Lichenicola cladoniae: one gene and its partner. Each later gene encodes a partner of the first gene's protein in a complex. Links are inferred from orthologs where the notes say so. Each region holds a gene or a part of one and is shown on either strand. Other genes may lie near its edges. The genes, in order: uvrA and mfd.

Evidence for each region.
Region 2: the proteins of uvrA (region 1) and mfd are in contact, whole or in part, in a crystal structure (PDB 4DFC), measured with the Escherichia coli proteins. The link is inferred for Lichenicola cladoniae from one-to-one orthologs.

Annotation. Positions count from the first base shown.
Region 1 is NZ_CP053708.1:2,204,785-2,213,751, forward strand. What follows is about bases 3,257-6,765. They hold uvrA (excinuclease ABC subunit UvrA), read right to left. Parts: upstream 6,388-6,765; coding sequence 3,457-6,387; downstream 3,257-3,456. Other genes in these bases: HN018_RS10240 (NAD(P)-dependent oxidoreductase), read right to left, coding at 3,257-3,436; ssb (single-stranded DNA-binding protein), read left to right, coding at 6,554-6,765. Outside these bases: HN018_RS10215 (squalene/phytoene synthase family protein), read left to right, coding at 1-119; HN018_RS10220 (SDR family NAD(P)-dependent oxidoreductase), read left to right, coding at 116-973; HN018_RS10225 (DUF6622 family protein), read right to left, coding at 1,044-1,589; HN018_RS10230 (hypothetical protein), read left to right, coding at 1,737-2,174; HN018_RS10235 (LytTR family DNA-binding domain-containing protein), read left to right, coding at 2,193-2,603; more of HN018_RS10240, read right to left, coding at 2,558-3,256; more of ssb, read left to right, coding at 6,766-7,129; gyrA (DNA gyrase subunit A), read left to right, coding at 7,438-8,967. UniProt on the Escherichia coli protein: The UvrABC repair system catalyzes the recognition and processing of DNA lesions. UvrA is an ATPase and a DNA-binding protein. A damage recognition complex composed of 2 UvrA and 2 UvrB subunits scans DNA for abnormalities.
Region 2 is NZ_CP053708.1:1,905,315-1,914,876, forward strand. The notes cover bases 3,204-7,307. They hold mfd (transcription-repair coupling factor), read left to right. Parts: upstream 3,204-3,594; coding sequence 3,595-7,107; downstream 7,108-7,307. Other genes in these bases: HN018_RS08835 (FAD assembly factor SdhE), read left to right, coding at 3,248-3,598; HN018_RS08845 (glycosyltransferase family 2 protein), read left to right, coding at 7,195-7,307. In the rest of the region: HN018_RS08825 (putative bifunctional diguanylate cyclase/phosphodiesterase), read right to left, coding at 1-988; ATP-dependent DNA helicase RecG, read right to left, coding at 1,048-3,192; more of HN018_RS08845, read left to right, coding at 7,308-7,944; HN018_RS08850 (TVP38/TMEM64 family protein), read left to right, coding at 7,949-8,737; HN018_RS08855 (hypothetical protein), read left to right, coding at 8,734-9,562. UniProt on the Escherichia coli protein: Couples transcription and DNA repair by recognizing RNA polymerase (RNAP) stalled at DNA lesions. Mediates ATP-dependent release of RNAP and its truncated transcript from the DNA, and recruitment of nucleotide excision repair machinery to the damaged site.

The DNA of each region.
Region 1 (8,967 bases):
CTTCCACTCAGGTCCAGCGTTCGGGGCAACGTGGCATTGGCGATCGGGTCGCCGTGCTCGCGTCATACGCCACCGGTCGCGCAGGCCGCCCTTCCTTAGTTCCGGAGCTGAACCGATGAGCAACGATTTCGTCCTGGGCAACGGCGTGGCCGTGGTCACCGGAGGCGCCTCGGGCATTGGGCGTGCTGCCTGCCTGCGCTTCGCGTCGATGGGCCATCCGGTGGTGATCGCCGACCTTGCCGGGGCCGCGCTGGACCAGGCGGTCAGGGACGTTGCCGCGGTCTCGCAGCTCGGACCGGACGCTGTATCGGGGATCGCCACGGACGTCGCGTCGCGGGACGCGATGCAGGCACTGGCATCGGCAGCGCGCGGGCGTTTCGGCCGCATCGCCATGCTGATGGCCAATGCCGGCGTGCAGCCCGGTAGCGACCTGCTCGGCCCGGTCGCCGACTGGTCGCGGGTGCTCGATGTCAACCTGCACGGGGTGATCAACACGGTGCAGGCGTTCCTGCCCGGGATGATCGCCGAAGGCGGGCCGGCACGGGTGGTCGTCACCGGATCGAAACAGGGGATCACCACACCACCGGGCGATCCGGCCTACAACGTGGCCAAGGCCGGGGTGAAGGCCTTCGCGGAGGCGGTGCAGCATGATCTGCGCAACCGGGCCGGCTGTGAAATCACCGCTCACCTGCTGATCCCCGGGTTCGTGTTCACCGGGCTCACCGCGCGCGGCCGGATCGACAAGCCGGACGCTGCCTGGACGCCGGAGCAGACCGTCGACTTCATGATGGACCGGCTCGAGGCGGGCGACTTCTACATCCTGTGCCCGGACAACGACGTCCCGCGTGCTCTCGACGAGCTTCGGATCCGGTGGGCGGCCGGCGACATCGTCGAGAACCGGCCGCCACTCTCACGCTGGCATCCGGATCACGCGGCTGCGTTCGCGGCCTTCCTGCGCGCCGGCGGTCAGTAGCGTCGGCTCGAGGATACGGACCCCTCGACGCTCGTCGGACCTTCGCCGGGAGCGCCCCTGGGGCAGGCGGCTAGACTGAGCGGAGAAGATGGGGGGCGGCGGCGATCGATACCTCCGCGGACACCGTCGATGCGGTTCGGTAACTGCGGCGGAACGAGATCGCCCACCCGATGAAGTAGCCGGCGGTGGCACCCGAGATCGATCGGCTGAACAGGCTCAGCTGATCCCTTTCGTGTGGATGCAGGGCGCCGTAGGTCGCAACGCCGTACTGAAGGGTGAACAGCAGCACGTTGCGGATCAGAGGCACCATGCTGCCCTTGCGAACGATCCGGCGGGAGACCGGATCGATACCGAACAGGCGCGGACCGGTGAGAAGTCCGAGCGGTAGGAGGAGCGCGGCGCCCGCGAGCCAGGCGATGAACGGCCAGGCACCGGCAGAGCGGCCCGTCAGCAGAACAGCCAGTCCCATCAACAGGAACACCGCCGGCACACTCAAGACCCGCCACACCGGCATGGATCGTGAGGTCTGAGACTGGATGCCCTGCCAGATCAGATAGGCGAACAGGATGAAGACCCACGGCGGGGTGTGGGACAGGATGTGAAACGCGAACTGCATGTCGTCTCCAAGGCTGGTGGGAACGGATCCAACCTGGTTCGGTGCGGTCCTGATGGGCAAAGCGGTTTGCGCGAACGGCGTACGGTTTTCGCGATCCGCTGCTACGATCGCTTCACGAAGCGTAAAATGCGGAGGGATCGCGTGACGATGCGTGGACCGGCCATCGACCAGGGCCCGACACTCGTTCGGCGGGGCGGGCCTCTATGGATCAGGGCGTCGCTTCGTCGGCTGGTGCTGATCCTTGGCGCGGTGGTGTTCCTGACCGTCCTGGCGCCATGGGATACGAATCATCTCGGGGTCGGGCGGCGTGCGTTGCAGTTCCTGTTGTGCACCCTCTCAAGGGAAGTCAGTGTCGTGCTAATCGGCCTCGCCTTGCGCCGGAAATACGGGGACCTGTTTTACGGCCGGTCTGCATGGCGGATGCTGCTGGTCCTGGTGATCAGCTCGTTGCCGGCCAGTCTCGGCATGCTGGCGGCGATCGGTGCTGTCAGTGGGCGATGGCCGCCTTTCTTCCAACTCTACATGCAGTCGCTACCGCTGGGGCTGGTGATCGCGTTCGCGCGCCGCGGGGTCGTGAGCGGATAGGTTTCGTCATCCGGCTCGTTGGCAGCGCCGCCGATACCGCCACCTGAACCCGGACCGGCAGCGGTCGGGACGTCGTCCTTCCTGTTACGGCATGCGCCGGACCTGGCCGGAAACCGATTGCTGGCACTGCAGGCGGAAGACCATTACCTGCGCGTCCATACCGATGGAGGTGCCGTTCTGGTGCTGATGCGCCTGCGCGACGCGATCGCATCGCTTGGAGACAGCACCGGCTGGCAACCGCACCGCTCGTTCTGGGTGGCGAGCGATGCCGCCACCCGGGCCCAGCGTCGTGGTCAGGGGTGGCAGCTGGTGCTGGAGAACGGGCTGGTGGTGCCGGTCAGCCGGAACGCGGTTCCGTCGATGCGCGCGAGCGGATCCGTATCTCAGCCTTTCGCCAGCGCCTCGGTGACCGGCAGCACGGAAGAGTAGTCGTCCTTCGCGTGATGCTGCTTGGTCAACGCCAGCAGTTGGGTGGCCGCGGCAATGGTCGGCAGCGGCACCGAATGGACGGCGCCATCGGCCAGCAGCAGGCCCATGTCCTTGTGCATCAGCGCGGTCGGGAATTGCGGGCTGATGTTGCCGCTGCTGGCGGCCTTCAGCTTGCGCTTGTGGTGCGGCGAAATCACCGCGAGACCATCGAGCGCGCCAAGGAGCATCTCGCGATCGAGACCGGCGACGAGGCCATAGCCGACCGCTTCCGCAAGTGCCGTCATGCTGGCACCCATGATGCCGTTCACGACCAGCTTGAGGACGGATCCCTGGCCGGCGGCGCCGGCATGGACGGTCATCTTGCCGATCGCGTCGAGGATCGGGCGCGCCCGCTCGACGTCGGCTGCCTCGCCGCCGACCAGCACCACCAGGGCGCCGGCTTCGGCCTCCGGCGTGCTGCCGGACACCGGCGCATCCAGTACGGCGACGCCGCGATCGATGCCGGCCTTGGCCAGGCGGCGCGAGGCATCGGGAGACACCGAGCTGGTGTTGATCAGCAGCCCGCCGGTGCGCATTCCGGCCAGTATGCCATGCTCGCCATACGAGGAGGCATCCAGCGCGGCGTCGTTCGGCACCGATATCATGACGATGTCGGAGGCTTCCGCGAGAGCACGAGGCGAACCGAGCAATCTGGCTCCGTCGGACGCAGTCTCGCTCTTGGCCGACGGCGTGTAGGCAACGACCTCATAGCCTGCATCGCGAATATGCTGTGCCATGCGCGACGCCATCGCGCCGTAGCCGACGAAGCCGACAATCTGTTTCTGTTCCGGCATGTCCGATAAGTCCTTGAGGTTCAGGCTCTTTTACGTTTACGCGCCGGCTCGGGAGCCGGAAGGATCGGCGCCAGGAACCGGCCGGTATGGCTGTCCTTGGCAGCGGCGATATCCTCTGGCGTACCCACCGCGACGATGCGACCACCGCCGTCGCCGCCTTCGGGACCGAGGTCCAGTACCCAGTCGGCGGTCTTGATGACCTCGAGGTTATGCTCGATCACCAGCACCGTGTTGCCCTGGTCGACCAGGGCATGCAGCACCTCGAGCAGCTTGCGGACGTCCTCGGTGTGCAGGCCGGTGGTCGGCTCATCGAGGATATACAGCGTGCGTCCGGTGGCGCGGCGGGCGAGTTCCTTGGACAGCTTCACCCGCTGCGCCTCACCGCCGGACAGCGTGGTCGCCTGCTGGCCGAGCTTCACGTAGCCGAGCCCGACCTGCTGCAGGATGGTGAGCCGATCGCGGATGCGGTTGGCAGCGGAGAAGTACGGCACCGCCTCGTCGACCGTCATGTCGAGCACGTCGGCGATCGAGTGGCCCCGGAACTTCACCTCCAGGGTCTCGCGGTTGTAGCGGGCGCCCTTGCAGGTGTCGCAGCGCACGAACACGTCGGGCAGGAAGTGCATCTCGATCTTGAGCACGCCGTCGCCCTGGCAGGCCTCGCAGCGGCCACCCTTGACGTTGAAACTGAAGCGGCCCGGCGTGTAGCCGCGCGCCTTGGACTCGGGCAGCTCGGCGAACCAGTTGCGGATCGGCGCGAACAGATCGGTGTAGGTGGCCGGGTTTGAGCGCGGCGTGCGGCCAATCGGCGACTGGTCGATGTCGATGATCTTGTCGAGCAGGTCCATGCCCTCGATGCGGTCGTGCGGCGCCGGCACCTGGCCGGACCCCATCAGCCGGCGGGACAGCGCCTTGTAGAGCGTGTCGATCACCAGGGTGGACTTGCCGCCGCCGGATACGCCGGTGATGCAGGTGAAGGTGCCGAGCGGGAAGGCGGCGGTGACGTTCTTGAGGTTGTTGCCGGTGGCGCCGACCACCCGCACCTGGCGCTTCGGGTCGCTCACGCGCCGCTCGGTCGGAACCTCGATCCGGCGGCGGCCTGACAGGTAGGCGCCGGTCAGGCTGTCCGGGTGGGCGGCGACCTCGTCCGGGGTGCCCGAGGCGATGACGTTGCCGCCGAGCACGCCGGCGGCCGGCCCCATGTCGATCAGGTAGTCGGCGGCGCGGATCGCCTCCTCGTCGTGCTCGACCACGATCAGGGTGTTGCCGAGGCGCTTGAGCCGGTCGAGCGTGCCGAGCAGACGCTCGTTGTCGCGCTGGTGCAGCCCGATCGACGGCTCGTCCAGCACGTAGAGCACGCCGGTCAGGCCGGAGCCGATCTGGCTGGCGAGCCGGATCCGCTGGCTCTCGCCACCGGACAGGGTGGCCGAGCCACGGGAGAGGGTGAGGTAGTCCAGGCCGACATCATCGAGGAAGCGCAGCCGGTCCAGGATCTCGCGCAGGATGCGGCGGGCGATCTCGGCGCGCTGCGGGGTGAGCGTCGCCTCGACGGTGGCGAACCATTCCAGCGCACGGCGGATCGGCAGCTCGGACGCATCGGCGATGGTGTGGCCGGCGATCTTGACCGAAAGCGCCTCGGGGCGGAGGCGGGCGCCGTTGCAGACATGGCACGGCTTCTCGGACTGGTAGCGCGACATTTCCTCGCGGACCCAGGCGCTGTCGGTTTCGGTGTAGCGGCGCTGAAGGTTCTTGATGACGCCCTCGAACGCCTTGTTCACCTTGTACGAGCGCTTGTCGTCCTTGTAGGTGAACTCGACGCTCTCCTCGGTGCCGTGCAGGACGGCGTCGCGCACCGGCTCGGTAAGGCCTTCCCAGGTGACGGTCATCGAGCTCTTGAAATGACGCATCAGGCTCTGCAGCGTCTGGATGTAATACGGGCTCTGGCTGCCGTTCCAGGGTGCGACGGCGCCGCCATTCAAGCTCAGCGTCTCGTCCGGCACCACCAAATGCGGGTCGAAGAAGCTCTCGATGCCGATGCCGTCGCAGGCCGGGCAGGCGCCCTGGGGTGCGTTGAAGCTGAACAGCCGGGGCTCGATCTCCTCAAGCGTGAAGCCGCTGACCGGGCAGGCGAAGCGGGACGAGAATACGGTGCGGACGGGCTCGGTCGCATCGTCCTTGCCGGTCTTGGCGACTTCCTCGGCATAGACCACGCCGTCGGCCAGTCCGAGCGCCTGCTCGAAGCTGTCGGCCAGCCGGCTCTCGATGCCTTCCTTGACCACGACCCGATCGACCACGGCCTCGACCGTGTGCTTGAGCTTGCGGTTCAGGTTCGGAACGTCGGCGATTTCGTAGAGGGTGCCGTCGACCTTGGCGCGGGTGAACCCTTTGCGGGCGAGGTCGGCCAGCTCCTTGCGATACTCGCCCTTGCGATCCTTGATGATCGGCGCCAGCAGCATCAGCCGCGTGCCGTCCGGCATCGCCATCACGCGATCGACCATCTGGCTGACCGTCTGCGCTTCGATCGGCAGGCCTGTGGCGGGGGAGTAGGGAATACCGGCACGCGCCCAGAGCAGGCGCATGTAGTCGTGCACCTCGGTGATGGTGCCGACGGTGGAGCGCGGATTGCGGCTGGTGGTCTTCTGCTCGATCGAGATCGCCGGCGACAGGCCCTCGATCGAATCGACATCCGGCTTGCCCATCAGCTCCAGGAACTGGCGCGCATAGGCCGACAGGCTCTCGACGTAGCGGCGCTGGCCCTCGGCATAGATGGTGTCGAAGGCGAGGGATGACTTGCCCGAGCCGGACAAGCCGGTGATGACCGTCAGCTGGTCGCGCGGGATGTCGACGTCGATGTTCTTGAGGTTGTGCTCACGCGCGCCGCGTACCCGGATCGCGGCGTTGCGGGACGGATGATGACCGGAACGGTCGTTGCTGGAACCGTCGGCCACCGCCATCGGAGCACTCCTCTTTGCCAAATCGCTCTCCTCGTTCATACTATGTTCTTGTTCCGCTCGGATAGTCCGGCGGGTAGACAGACGATCTCTGACCCACGGATCAGACAGCGTGGGAACGCGCCGGACCGCTCAAGTGGCCCGGCCCTCGGAAAGACAGGAAGTTGCGATGGCGGGCAGCGTCAACAAGGTGATCCTCGTTGGGAATCTCGGGAAAGATCCCGAGGTCCGGAACGCACAGAACGGCACCAAGATCGTGACCTTCACGCTGGCGACCAGCGAGACGTGGAACGACAAGGCATCCGGCGAACGCAAGGAACAGACCGAGTGGCACCGTGTCGTGGTGTTCAACGAGCGCCTGGCCGACGTTGCGGAACGGTTCCTGAAAAAGGGCAAGAAGGTCTACGTCGAGGGTGCGTTGCAGACCCGGAAATGGACCGACCAGTCCGGCGTCGAGAAATACACCACCGAAGTCGTGCTGAGCCGGTTCCGTGGCGACCTGACGATGCTCGATTCGGGGCGGGGCGACGAAAGCGGCGGTGGCGATAGCGGTTATGGTGGCGGCGGCGGTGGTGGCGGCGGAAGCAGCTATGGCGGCGGTTCGCGGCCGGCGAGCGGTCCGCGCGGTGGCCGAAGCCCGGGCGGCACGCCGGCTCCGGCCGGTGGCGGTGGCCAGGGCGGCGGCGGTGCCGGCGGCGGTTGGGAGCCGTCCGGCAACGACCTGGACGACGAAATTCCGTTCTGAGGCGACGCGGCTGCCTGACGGTGGCCGCAGTTCCGTGTCAGCCGCGCGCATGCTAGAGTTTGAGACGCGACGCGGCCCCTGCAGCGTCGCCATGACCCCGCGTGCCAGACCGGTTTGCCGACGCACTTCGCGCCCGGCAATCGCCGCGTCGGCTTCTGACTGACGGATCCCAATTGAGCGATAGACCCGAACCACCGGTGCCGCCGAATCTGCCTGAAACGGACCAGTCCGAGCTGGACGAGTCCAATGTCGGCCCGACCATGATGGATCCTCCGAACGATCCGCCCGGCCTGGCCGGCGGTGGTGGCATGGTGCCGGGGATGGTGCCGATCACCATCGAGGAGGAGATGCAGACCTCCTACCTCGCCTATGCGATGTCGGTCATCGTCAGCCGTGCGCTTCCCGATGTGCGCGATGGGCTCAAGCCGGTGCATCGCCGCATCCTGTACGGCATGCGCGAAAGCGGGTTCACGCCCGACAAGCCGTATCGCAAGTCCGCACGCGCCGTCGGCGACGTGATGGGTAAGTATCATCCGCACGGCGACAGCTCGATCTACGATGCCATGGTGCGCATGGCGCAATCCTGGTCGATGCGGGTCAAGCTGATCGACGGGCAGGGCAATTTCGGCTCGGTCGACGGCGATAGCCCGGCGGCGATGCGCTACACCGAGGCCCGGATCGCCAAGGCGGCGATGTTCCTGCTCGACGACATCGACCGCGATACGGTCGATTTCCAGCCGAACTACGACGAGAGCGAGGAGGAGCCCAAGGTTCTTCCAGCCGCCTATCCGAACCTGCTGATCAACGGCGCGTCCGGCATCGCCGTGGGCATGGCGACCAACATCCCGTCCCATAATCCGGGCGAGATCATCGATGCCACGCTGGCCTTGATCGCCGAGCCGGACATGTCGCTCGACGACCTCATGAAGATCGTACCGGGTCCCGACTTCCCGACCGGCGGCATCATTCTCGGCCGGTCCGGCATTCGCTCGGCATTCGAGACCGGCCGCGGCTCGATACTGATCCGTGCGCGGGCCGAGATCGAGGATATCAGGCGCGATCGCAAGGCGATCGTGATCAACGAGATCCCGTACCAGGTGAACAAGTCTACGCTGCAGGAGCGTATCGCCGAGCTGGTGCGTGCGAAGCAGATCGAGGGCATCTCCGACATACGCGACGAGAGCGACCGCTCCGGCATGCGGCTGGTCATCGAGATCAAGCGCGACGCCACGCCGGAAGTGGTGCTGAACCAGCTCTATCGCTTCACCCAGCTGCAGACCTCGTTCGGGGTGAACATGCTGGCGCTGAACAACGGCCAGCCGCAGCTGATGGGGCTGAAGGATGCGCTGGTCGCGTTCATCCTGTTCCGCGAGGAGATCATTCTCCGGCGGTCGCGCTTCGACCTGAACAAGGCGCGCGATCGCGGCCATCTGCTGGTCGGACTTGTGCTCGCGGTCGCCAACATCGACGAGGTCATCAGGCTGATCCGCGCATCGCCCGACGCGGCGACCGCACGCGAGTCGCTGATGGCGCGCGACTGGGATGCGGCCGAGATCGAGCCGCTGCTGGCGCTGATCCATGACGAGGGTAACGTCGTCATCGACGGGCGCGTGCACCTGACCGAGGCGCAGGCCCGCGGCATCCTCGAGTTGCGTCTGCAGCGCCTGACCGGGCTGGAGCGCGACAAGATCCAGGCCGAGCTGAACGACGTGGCCATCCGGATCAACGAGCTGCTCGACATCATCGGCAGCCGGCCGCGCCGGCTCGAAGTGATGCGGGACGAGCTGGCGATCGTTCGGGCGGAAATCGCCGTCCCGCGCATGACCGAGATTTCGGAT
Region 2 (9,562 bases), 300 kb from region 1 along the record:
TGCCGAGCAGCAGGGACGCGACATCCTGGCCATCCGCCGGCGCCAGCGCGATCCCGGCCGACGGGCGCAGCGGCAACTCCAGGGTGCCGATCTGCACCGGCTCCCGCAGCCGCTCCATCATCCTCAGCACGATCGCCTCGGCATCGCTCGGCCCGATCCGGCCGGGTGCCACGAGCGCGAAACCGCTGCCGCCGAGATGCGCCAGGAAGCTCGGGATCGGGGCGATCGTCTGCAGCCGGTCGGCCGCCTGCTTGAGGAACTGGTCGGCGATCTCGCGCCCGTACATCTCGTTGAGCGCGGTCAGCCTGCCGACATCGACACGGAACAAAGCCAGCCCGGGCGTGGCGCTCGGGCCGGGTGCATCGCCGGCACCGCGGACAGGCACTTCCAGCGCCTGTTCCAGATAGCGCTCCAGCCCCTGCCGGCCGGGCAGGGCGGTAACCGCATCGATTCCGCTATCGACGCTGTGGCCGTCGTGATGCACGGCCAGCACGCCGGCAACGCCACGGGCGAGGTCGGACAGGGTCAGCAGTACCTCGCGCCCATAGCGGCGGCGCTCCCGGTCGAGCAGGAACAGCACGCCGATCGAGGCGCCGGCGGGATCGCGGATGGTGGCGCCGGCATAGGCGTTGAAGCCGGCATCGCGCTCGTGCATGGGCGCATCGATGAATTGCGGATCGACCGACAGATCGACGATCTCGACCGTCACCCGTCGCGGCCGGCTCATCTGCGCACGCAGGATCGAGACCGGCAGCGCCTCGCCGTCGCAGGTGCCGGATACGGCATGGACCTGCAGCCCCGATGGCGCGTCCACGACCAGGACAGCCAGCTGGCTGCCGGTGGTGCGCACCGCCAGCCTGGTGAAGATGGTGAGGGGTGTGTCCGACGACTCCTCGGAACGACTGCTGGCGCGAGGCAGCGCCAACCGTTCCGGAGTCCGTGCGGCCAGGGGCCCTGATGGTGTGGTGTTCGGGCCAATTCGCGACATGTTCAAAGGCTCCGCCCGACTGCAATAAAACGCAAGTGCCGTGGTCGGTTCCCGCCCGGTCAGCCGGACGAAAGTGTCCGTACGGCATCAGTCCGCCCGAATAGCGCCAGCAGCGGGCGCACCGCCTGGCCCCGTGGCGAGGTAAGCTGCGGATCACGCTGCAGCAGCCGTTCCGCATCTTGCCAGGCGCGTCGCACCAGCCGGTCGAAGTCGGTCCCGCGGGCCAGCCGGAAGCCGGGCAGCCCGGACTGGCGCCGTCCCATCAGGTCGCCGCCGCCGCGGATGCGGTAATCCTCGTCGGCGATCACGAAACCGTCCTCGGTGTCACGCAGCAGCGCCAGCCGCCGCCGCGCGGTCGCCCCAAGCGCCTCGTCATGCAGCAGCAGGCAGTAGCTCACCTCGTGTCCGCGCCCGACACGGCCGCGCAGCTGGTGGAGCTGGGCCAGCCCGAAGCGCTCGGCATGCTCGATCACCATCACCGTGGCGGTCGGGATATCGACCCCGACCTCGATGACGGTGGTGGCGACCAGGATGCGGGTGCGGCCGGCGGCGAACGCGTCCAGCGAGGCCTGGCGCAGGTCGGCGTCCTGCTGTCCGTGCGCCAGCCCGACCAGCCCTGGAAAGCGTTCATCCAGCGCGGCATGCCGGGCCTGGGCGGCGGCGAGGTCTACCAGTTCGCTCTCCTGCACCAGCGGGCACACCCAGAACACCTGCGCCCCAGCCTCGATCGCGCGGGCGATCGCCGCCAGCATTCCGGCCTGAGCCGACAGGCTGTGCAGCGTGGTGCGGATCGGCAGCCGCCCGGCCGGCTTCTCGTCCAGCCGGCTCACCTGCATCTCGCCATACTGGGTCAGCAGCACCGTGCGCGGGATCGGCGTCGCGGTCATGACCAGCACGTCGGTGGCAGCCCCCTTGTCGCCCAGCATCAGCCGCTGCTCGACCCCGAAGCGGTGCTGCTCGTCGATCACCGCCAAGGCGAGGTCGTGGAACACCACGCCCTCCTGGAACAGCGCGTGCGTACCGACCACCAGCGGTACCTCGCCGGTCTCGAGCAGGCGCCGCACGCTGCGCTTGGCGCCGATCTTCAGGCTTCCGGTCAGCAGGGCCACCGGCACCGGCGACAGCCGGCTCAACGTGATGTGGTGCTGGCGGGCGAGGATCTCGGTCGGCACCATCAGGCAGGCCTGGGCGCCGGCCTCCACCGCCCGCAGCATCGCCAGCAGCGCCACCAGGGTCTTGCCGGAGCCGACATCGCCCTGCAGCAGGCGCAGCATCCGGGTCGGCTGCGACAGGTCGCCGTCGATCTCGGCGAGCGCGCGGCGCTGCGCGTTGGTGGGCGTGTAGCCGAACCGGGCCAGTGCCTCACGCCGCAGCCGATCGTCGCCGGCCAGCGCACGGCCGGCGCGGTTGCGGGCGACGAGGCGGGCCTGTCCGATCGCCAGCTGGTCGGCCAGCAGTTCGTCGCAGCCGAGCCGGTCACGCGCTGCCGCCTCGCGCGCCATGTCGCCGTCGGGGGTGTGCACGAGACGCAACGCGCCCCCGAAGCTGGGCCAGGCCTGGCGCCGCACCAGTTCCGGATCCAGCCATTCCGGCAGTTCGGGCAGGCGCCCCAGGGCTGCCCGCATGGCACGCCCGAGCATCCGGTTGGAAAGCCCGGCCGTCAGCGGCCATACCGGGTCGATCCCGGGGATCGCGGCGTCGGTCAGCACGGCCGACGTGCCCAGCGGCACCACGTGCTCCGGATGCGACATGCTCAGCCGGTTGCCGTACGCCTCGAGGATTCCCGAGATCGCCACGTGCTGCCCGACCGCAAGCTGGCGGGCCTGGTACGGGCTGAAGAACACCAGCTCGACGGTGCCGGTGCCGTCTCCCGCATGCACCCGCCAGGGCTGGCGCGGCCGGCCCGGCCGTTCGATGCGCTGGATGGTCACGGCCAGGGTGGCGATGCGGCCGGGCTCGGCAGCGAGAAGGGTCGGGCGGTAGCGCCTGTCGATCGTGCTGTCCGGCAGATGGAACAGCAGGTCGATCACTTTGGTGCCACCGGTGGCGCGGGCGATCAGGCCGGCTATGCCGGGTCCGACGCCGGGAAGGCTGGTGATGCTGGCGAGAAGCGGTGCCAGCTGGGACGCGAACGGGACGGAAGCGGGGCGGTGGGAGCCTGATGGAGAGACGCCGGGACCGGCGACCGGTGTTGCTGATGCCACGCGATTCAGAAGCCTTTCGGGCCGACGGGCTGACAGGGCCCGGGTGCGCCGCTATATGACAACCCGCGCCATGCAACCATACGCCAGTCCCCCCGAGTCCGTCCCGGATCCCGATCCGTCCTCGCCGCCGCTTCTCGATTCGAGACGGCGGCGCATCCTGTTCCGCGCGACCCATCGCGGCACCCACGAGACCGACGTGCTGATCGGTGGCTTCGTAACGCCGCGGATCGCCGGCTTCGACGATGCCGAGCTCGACGCGCTCGAGGAACTGATGGAACTGCCCGATGTCGACCTGGCCGACTGGCTGATGGGACGCCTGCCGATCCCGCCCGAATGCGATACGCCGATGCTCCGGGCGGTCGAGGCGGCGGCACGGACGCGGTCCCTGTCCGGGTTGAAGCGTTGAGCGCGGATGGCGGCGGCGCGGTCGACGCGACGACGACCATCTGGGGTGTGCCCGAGGGCTACGACGCGATATTGCTCGCACGCCGGCAGACGCAGTTCGGCGGCGAGCATGACGGACCGTTGCTGCATGTCGCGCGCGACGACACCAACCTGGCCCGGCTGGCCGACCTGCTGGCCTATGTCCGGCCGGAAGCGGAAATCCTGAGGTTCCCGGCCTGGGACTGCCTGCCGTACGACCGCGTCTCGCCCAACCCGGCGATCGTGTCCGAGCGGGTCGCGACGCTGACGCGCCTGCTGGAGCCGACCACCTCGCCGCGCATCGTGCTGACCACGGTCAATGCGCTGGTGCAGCGGGTGCCGCCGCGCAAGGCGTTCGCGGGGCAGTCGCTGAGCGTGAACTCGGGCGAGAGCCTGGACGTCGCCTTCCTGATCGAGGTGCTGGTCGCCAACGGCTACAACCGCACCGACACGGTGATGGAGCCCGGCGAGTTCGCCACGCGCGGCGGCATCGTCGACATCTTTCCGTCCGGCGAGCCCGACCCGATCCGCCTCGATTTGTTCGGGGACGAGGTCGAGAACATCCGGCGTTTCGATCCGGCCACCCAGCGCTCGACCGACAAGCTCGACCGGCTGGTGCTGCGGCCGGTGTCCGAGATCTCGTTCGATGCCGACAGCGTATCGCGGTTCCGCACCGGCTGGCGCGAGCAGTTCGGGCCGGAAGCCGCCAACGATCCGATCTATCACAGCGTGTCCGACGCGCGCCGGCATTCCGGCGTCGAGCACTGGATGCCGCTGTTCCACGAGCAGATCGAGACGCTGATCGACTACCTGCCCGGCGTGTCGCTGAGCATGGACCATCAGGTCGACGAGGTTTTGTCCGGCCGGCTCGAGATGATCGCCGACCATGCCGACGCACGGGCGATGCCGACCCGCGACGGCGAGGTGCCGTACCGGGCGCTGCCGCCCGAGCTGCTCTATCTGGATCGCGCCGCCTGGGACGCCATGCTGGCGCACCTGCCGGTGCTGTCGTTCAGTCCGTTCGCGAAGCCCGACGGCGCCGGCGGCTTCGAGGCGGGCGGGCGTCCCGGCATCATGTTCGCGCGCAGCCTGCCGGCCGGCAGCCGCGAGACCGTATTCCAGATGCTGGGCGACCAGGTCGGGAAATGGGCCAAGGGCCAGAAGCGGCGCTGCTTCGTCACCGCCTGGACCCGTGGCTCCCGCGAGCGCATCGGCACGCTGCTGCGCGAGGCCGGCCTGGATGTCGAGGCGATCAACGACTGGGCCTCCACCGCCAAGCTGAAGCCGGGCCGGATCGGCCTGCTGACGCTCGGCCTGGAACGCGGCTTCGTCGCCGAGGACATGGCGCTGGTGTCCGAGCAGGATCTGCTCGGCGAGCGGATCTCGCGTCCGCCACGCCGCCGCAAGCGCGCCGACCAGTTCATCGCCGAGGCCACCGAGATCGCCGAGGGCGACCTCGTGGTGCACCAGGATTACGGCATCGGCCGCTATGACGGGCTGGAGACTATCGGCATCGTTCGCGCCGGCAGCCAGAGCGTGATCGGCACCGCCCCGCACGACTGCCTGCGATTGATCTATGACGGCAACGAGAAGCTGTTCCTGCCGGTCGAGAATATCGAGCTGCTGAGCCGGTTCGGCTCCGAGCAGAACGGCGTGGCCCTCGACAAGCTCGGCGGTGCCTCCTGGCAGTCGCGCAAGTCCAAGATGAAGCAGCGCATCCGCGACATGGCGGGCGAGCTGATCCGGACCGCCGCGGCCCGCCAGCTGCGCGATGCGCCGAGCCTGGCGCCGGCGGAAGGGGAGTGGGACGAGTTCTGCTCGCGCTTCCCGTTCGTGGAGACCGAGGACCAGGCGCGGGCGATCGCCGACGTGCTCGAGGATCTGGCGGCCGGACGTCCCATGGACCGGCTGATCTGCGGCGATGTCGGCTTTGGGAAGACCGAGGTGGCGCTCCGGGCCGCCTTCGTGGCGGCGATGTCCGGCTCGCAGGTCGCGGTGGTGGTTCCGACCACCCTGCTGGCCCGCCAGCATCATCGCACCTTCACCGCACGCTTCGCAGGCCTGCCGGTCCGCGTTGAACAGCTGTCGCGCATGGTCAATGCCAAGGACGCCGCCGCCGTGAAGCGCGGCGTGACCGATGGCACCGTGAACATCGTGATCGGCACGCATGCCCTGCTCGCCAAGGGCATCGAGTTCGCCGATCTCGGCCTGCTGATCGTCGACGAGGAGCAGCATTTCGGCGTCTCGCACAAGGAGAAGCTGAAGGCGCTGCGCGAGGACGTGCACGTGCTGACGCTGTCCGCGACGCCGATCCCGCGCACGCTGCAGCTGGCACTGACCGGCGTGCGGGAAATGAGCCTGATCGCCACCCCGCCGACCGACCGGCTGGCGGTGCGCACCTTCATCATGCCGTTCGACTCCGTGGTGATCCGCGAGGCGTTGCAGCGCGAGCGGTTCCGTGGCGGCCAGGTCTTCTGCGTGGTGCCACGCATCGAGGATCTCGATCGCATGGCCGCGCGCCTGCATGAGATCGTGCCGGACGCCAAGCTGGTGCAGGCGCATGGACGATTGGCGCCGACCGAGCTCGAACGGGTGATGACCGAGTTCGGCGACGGCAAGTACGACATCCTGCTCTCCACCAACATCGTCGAGAGCGGGCTCGACATGCCGGCGGTGAACACGCTGGTGATCCATCGTGCCGACCTGTTCGGGCTTGGGCAGCTCTACCAGCTGCGCGGACGGGTCGGGCGCGGCAAGCAGCGCGGCTACGCCTATCTCACCTGGCCGCAGCAGCATCGCCTGTCGGCTTCGGCCGAGAAGCGCCTCGAGGTGATGCAGACGCTCGACCAGCTCGGCGCCGGTTTCACTCTCGCCAGTCACGACCTGGATCTTCGCGGCGCCGGCAATCTGCTCGGCGACGAGCAGACCGGGCACATCCGCGAGGTCGGCATCGAGCTGTACCAGCAGATGCTCGAGGATGCGGTGTCGGACCTGCGGCGCGAGAAGGGCAAGCGCAAGGCCGAGGATCGCGACTGGACACCCAACATCGTGCTCGGATTGCCGGTGCTGATCCCCGAAACCTACGTGCCGGACCTGCCGGTCAGGCTGGGCCTCTATCGCCGGATCGGCAGCCTGCCCGGCGACGCCGAGACCGAGGCGATGGCCGCCGAACTCGTCGATCGTTTCGGCAAGCTTCCCGACGAGGTCGAGAACCTGCTGCAGGTGGTGACGCTGAAGCGGATGTGCCGGATGGCGGGCGTCGAGAAGCTGGAGGCCGGGCCGAAAGGCATGGTGGTGCAGTTCCGCGGCAACAACTTCAGCAACCCGGCCGGGCTGGTTGCCTGGATCGGCGCCAAGGGCAGTGACATGCGCCTCCGCCCGGACCACAAGCTGGCGATCGCACGCGAGATGACCACGGCCGCACGGATCAAGCTGGCCCGCGACGTGGTCGGCAACCTGAACCGGCTGGCGGACCAGGCGAAGGCCGCCTGACCGTTCCCGTTCCGGTCGTTACGGTGATGGTCTAGCACGGCCGGGCTGCGCTATAACGCCCGTATCGCTTCCATGTGGGATTTGTGTGTGCTCCAGAACCGTCGCGTCGTCGTTGTCCTGCCCGCCTACAACGCGGCGAGGACGCTGGAGCAGACTTGCCGTGAGATCCCCAGGGATATCGTCGACGACATCATCCTGACCGACGATGCCAGCCGGGATGGCACCGTGGAGCTGGCCCGGTCGCTCGGTTTGCACACGATCCGCCACGACCGGAACCGCGGCTACGGTGGCAACCAGAAAACCTGTTACGCTGCAGCATTGGAGCGCGGTGCCGACATCGTCGTGATGCTGCACCCCGATTACCAGTATACGCCGAAACTCATCGCGGCGATGGCCGCCATGCTGGTGTCCGACCAATACGATGCCGTCCTTGCCTCGCGGATCCTTGGACGTGGGGCGATCGCCGGCGGCATGCCGCGCTACAAGTACGTGGCGAACCGCGGTCTGACCCTGGTCCAGAACATCCTCATGCAGGCAAAGCTATCGGAGTATCACAGCGGCTATCGGGCCTGGACCAGACAGGTTCTGGAACGTCTGCCGCTCGATCGCTGCTCCGATGATTTCGTGTTCGACAACCAGATGCTGGCGCAGGCGCTGCATCACGGGTTTCGGATCGGCGAGATTTCCTGCCCCACGCATTACTTCGCGGAGGCTTCGTCGATCAACCTGAAGCGCAGCGTGGTCTATGGGCTCGGCGTGCTCCGGACGTCCGCACAATACCGTCTGCATCACATGAAGCTTCGGCATGACCGGTTGTTCGATGCCGTCCCGGACTGAGCCGGTGAACAGCCCAGCCATCCGGACCGATTCAACCGCCCGGTCGTCCGGAGCATTCGCAATACGCGTCGCCTTGGCAGTAGTCCTTCTCCTGGTGGTCGTGGCCGGGATCGTTGGAATACGGGTCTGGCCGCATCGGTTCGCCCACGGCCTGAGCACGATGATCGAGATGGGTCGCAGCTTCGGCGCTGTCGGGTGGTTGCTGGCCGCGTTGATCCAGATCCTGATCGCCTTGTGCGGGATACTGCCGGCGTCCGTCGGCGCACTCGCTGCCGGAATGCTCTACGGGATCGTGCCCGGCTTCCTGCTGTCAGGCGTGGCGACGCTGATCGGCGCGGCACTCGCGTTCATGCTGACGCGGTCGCTGTTCCGGCCATTCATCGCCCGGACGTTGCTGCGCTGGCCGCGGATCGGCCGGCTCGACGATGCGGTGGCGCAGGACGGCTGGCGCCTGGTGTGCCTGCTGCGTATTTCGCCCATCATGCCATTCGCCGTCACCAGTTATGCGCTCGGCCTGACATCGCTCCGTATGCGGCAATACATGATCGGCACACTGGCCTCGCTTCCAGCGCTGCTTGGCTATGTAGTGCTTGGAAAACTTGCGGGAGCTGGCCTGAGCGCGCTCTCGACCCGCCAAGCCCAGCCACTTCGGTGGATCCTGCTTGCCCTGGCGATTGCTGCAACCGCGCTCCTGACGCTGCGGCTAGGACGGATCATCGCTAGGATCATGCAATTGCCGACTGTTCCCCGGGCGGCACAGGAGCCAGATACTCAACGGCACGTTATCCTATGACACCTTTGACGTCTCCCAATCGTCGCGTCTGGGCGCTTCGCATTATCCTGCTGACGGTGTTCGCATTCTTTGTATGTATTCGCATGCCAGAAATCGTTCTGAAAGGCCGGTTCTGGGCGGAGGAAGGAAAATTCTTTTTCCACAATGCGTGGGTAATGCCACCGCTTCAAGCGCTGCTGGAGCCGGTAGGAGGATACCTGAACTTGGTGGCCAACGCCGCGACGCTGGCGGCTCGCTGGCTGATGCCTCTGCGTCTAGCTCCTTATCTTACAATAGCTGTCGCGTTAGTGTTCCAGCTAATGCCGCCGCTGCTGCTGCTGACCGCTCGCGACTCTTGGTTGCAAGAAGGAAGGATAAGGCTTTGTGGTTTACTGTTATTACTGTTGGTTCCAGCTTCGGAGGAAATCTGGCTACAAACTCTCCACAGTCAGTTCGAGCTGACGCTTAGTTGTGCCATCATCTTAACGTTAGAAACCGATTCCGGACGGATGCCGTTATCGAGACGAGGTTTTGGGCAGGCGGGGATCCTTCTGTTAGCGCCCCTTTGCGGCCCCGGCGCGATTGTACTGGTGCCGCTATTTTTCATGCGCGCCATACTCGATCAGTCGGGGTCGCGCCTGATCCAAGCGTTCGTCCTTTCGGTTGGTAGCGTTATCCAGTTGCTTCTGTTCTTCCATGCGATTCCTGGTAGAGGCTATAAGCTGGAGCCCGTATCGTTGCTCTGTGTCTTTGCAATTCGGCATTTGGCGGTTCCGTTTCTCGGTCTTCCGCAGGCCGAAACAGTCGCCGGGGTCGTGCGAGCAAGCTTGTCCAGCGGTCATCTTC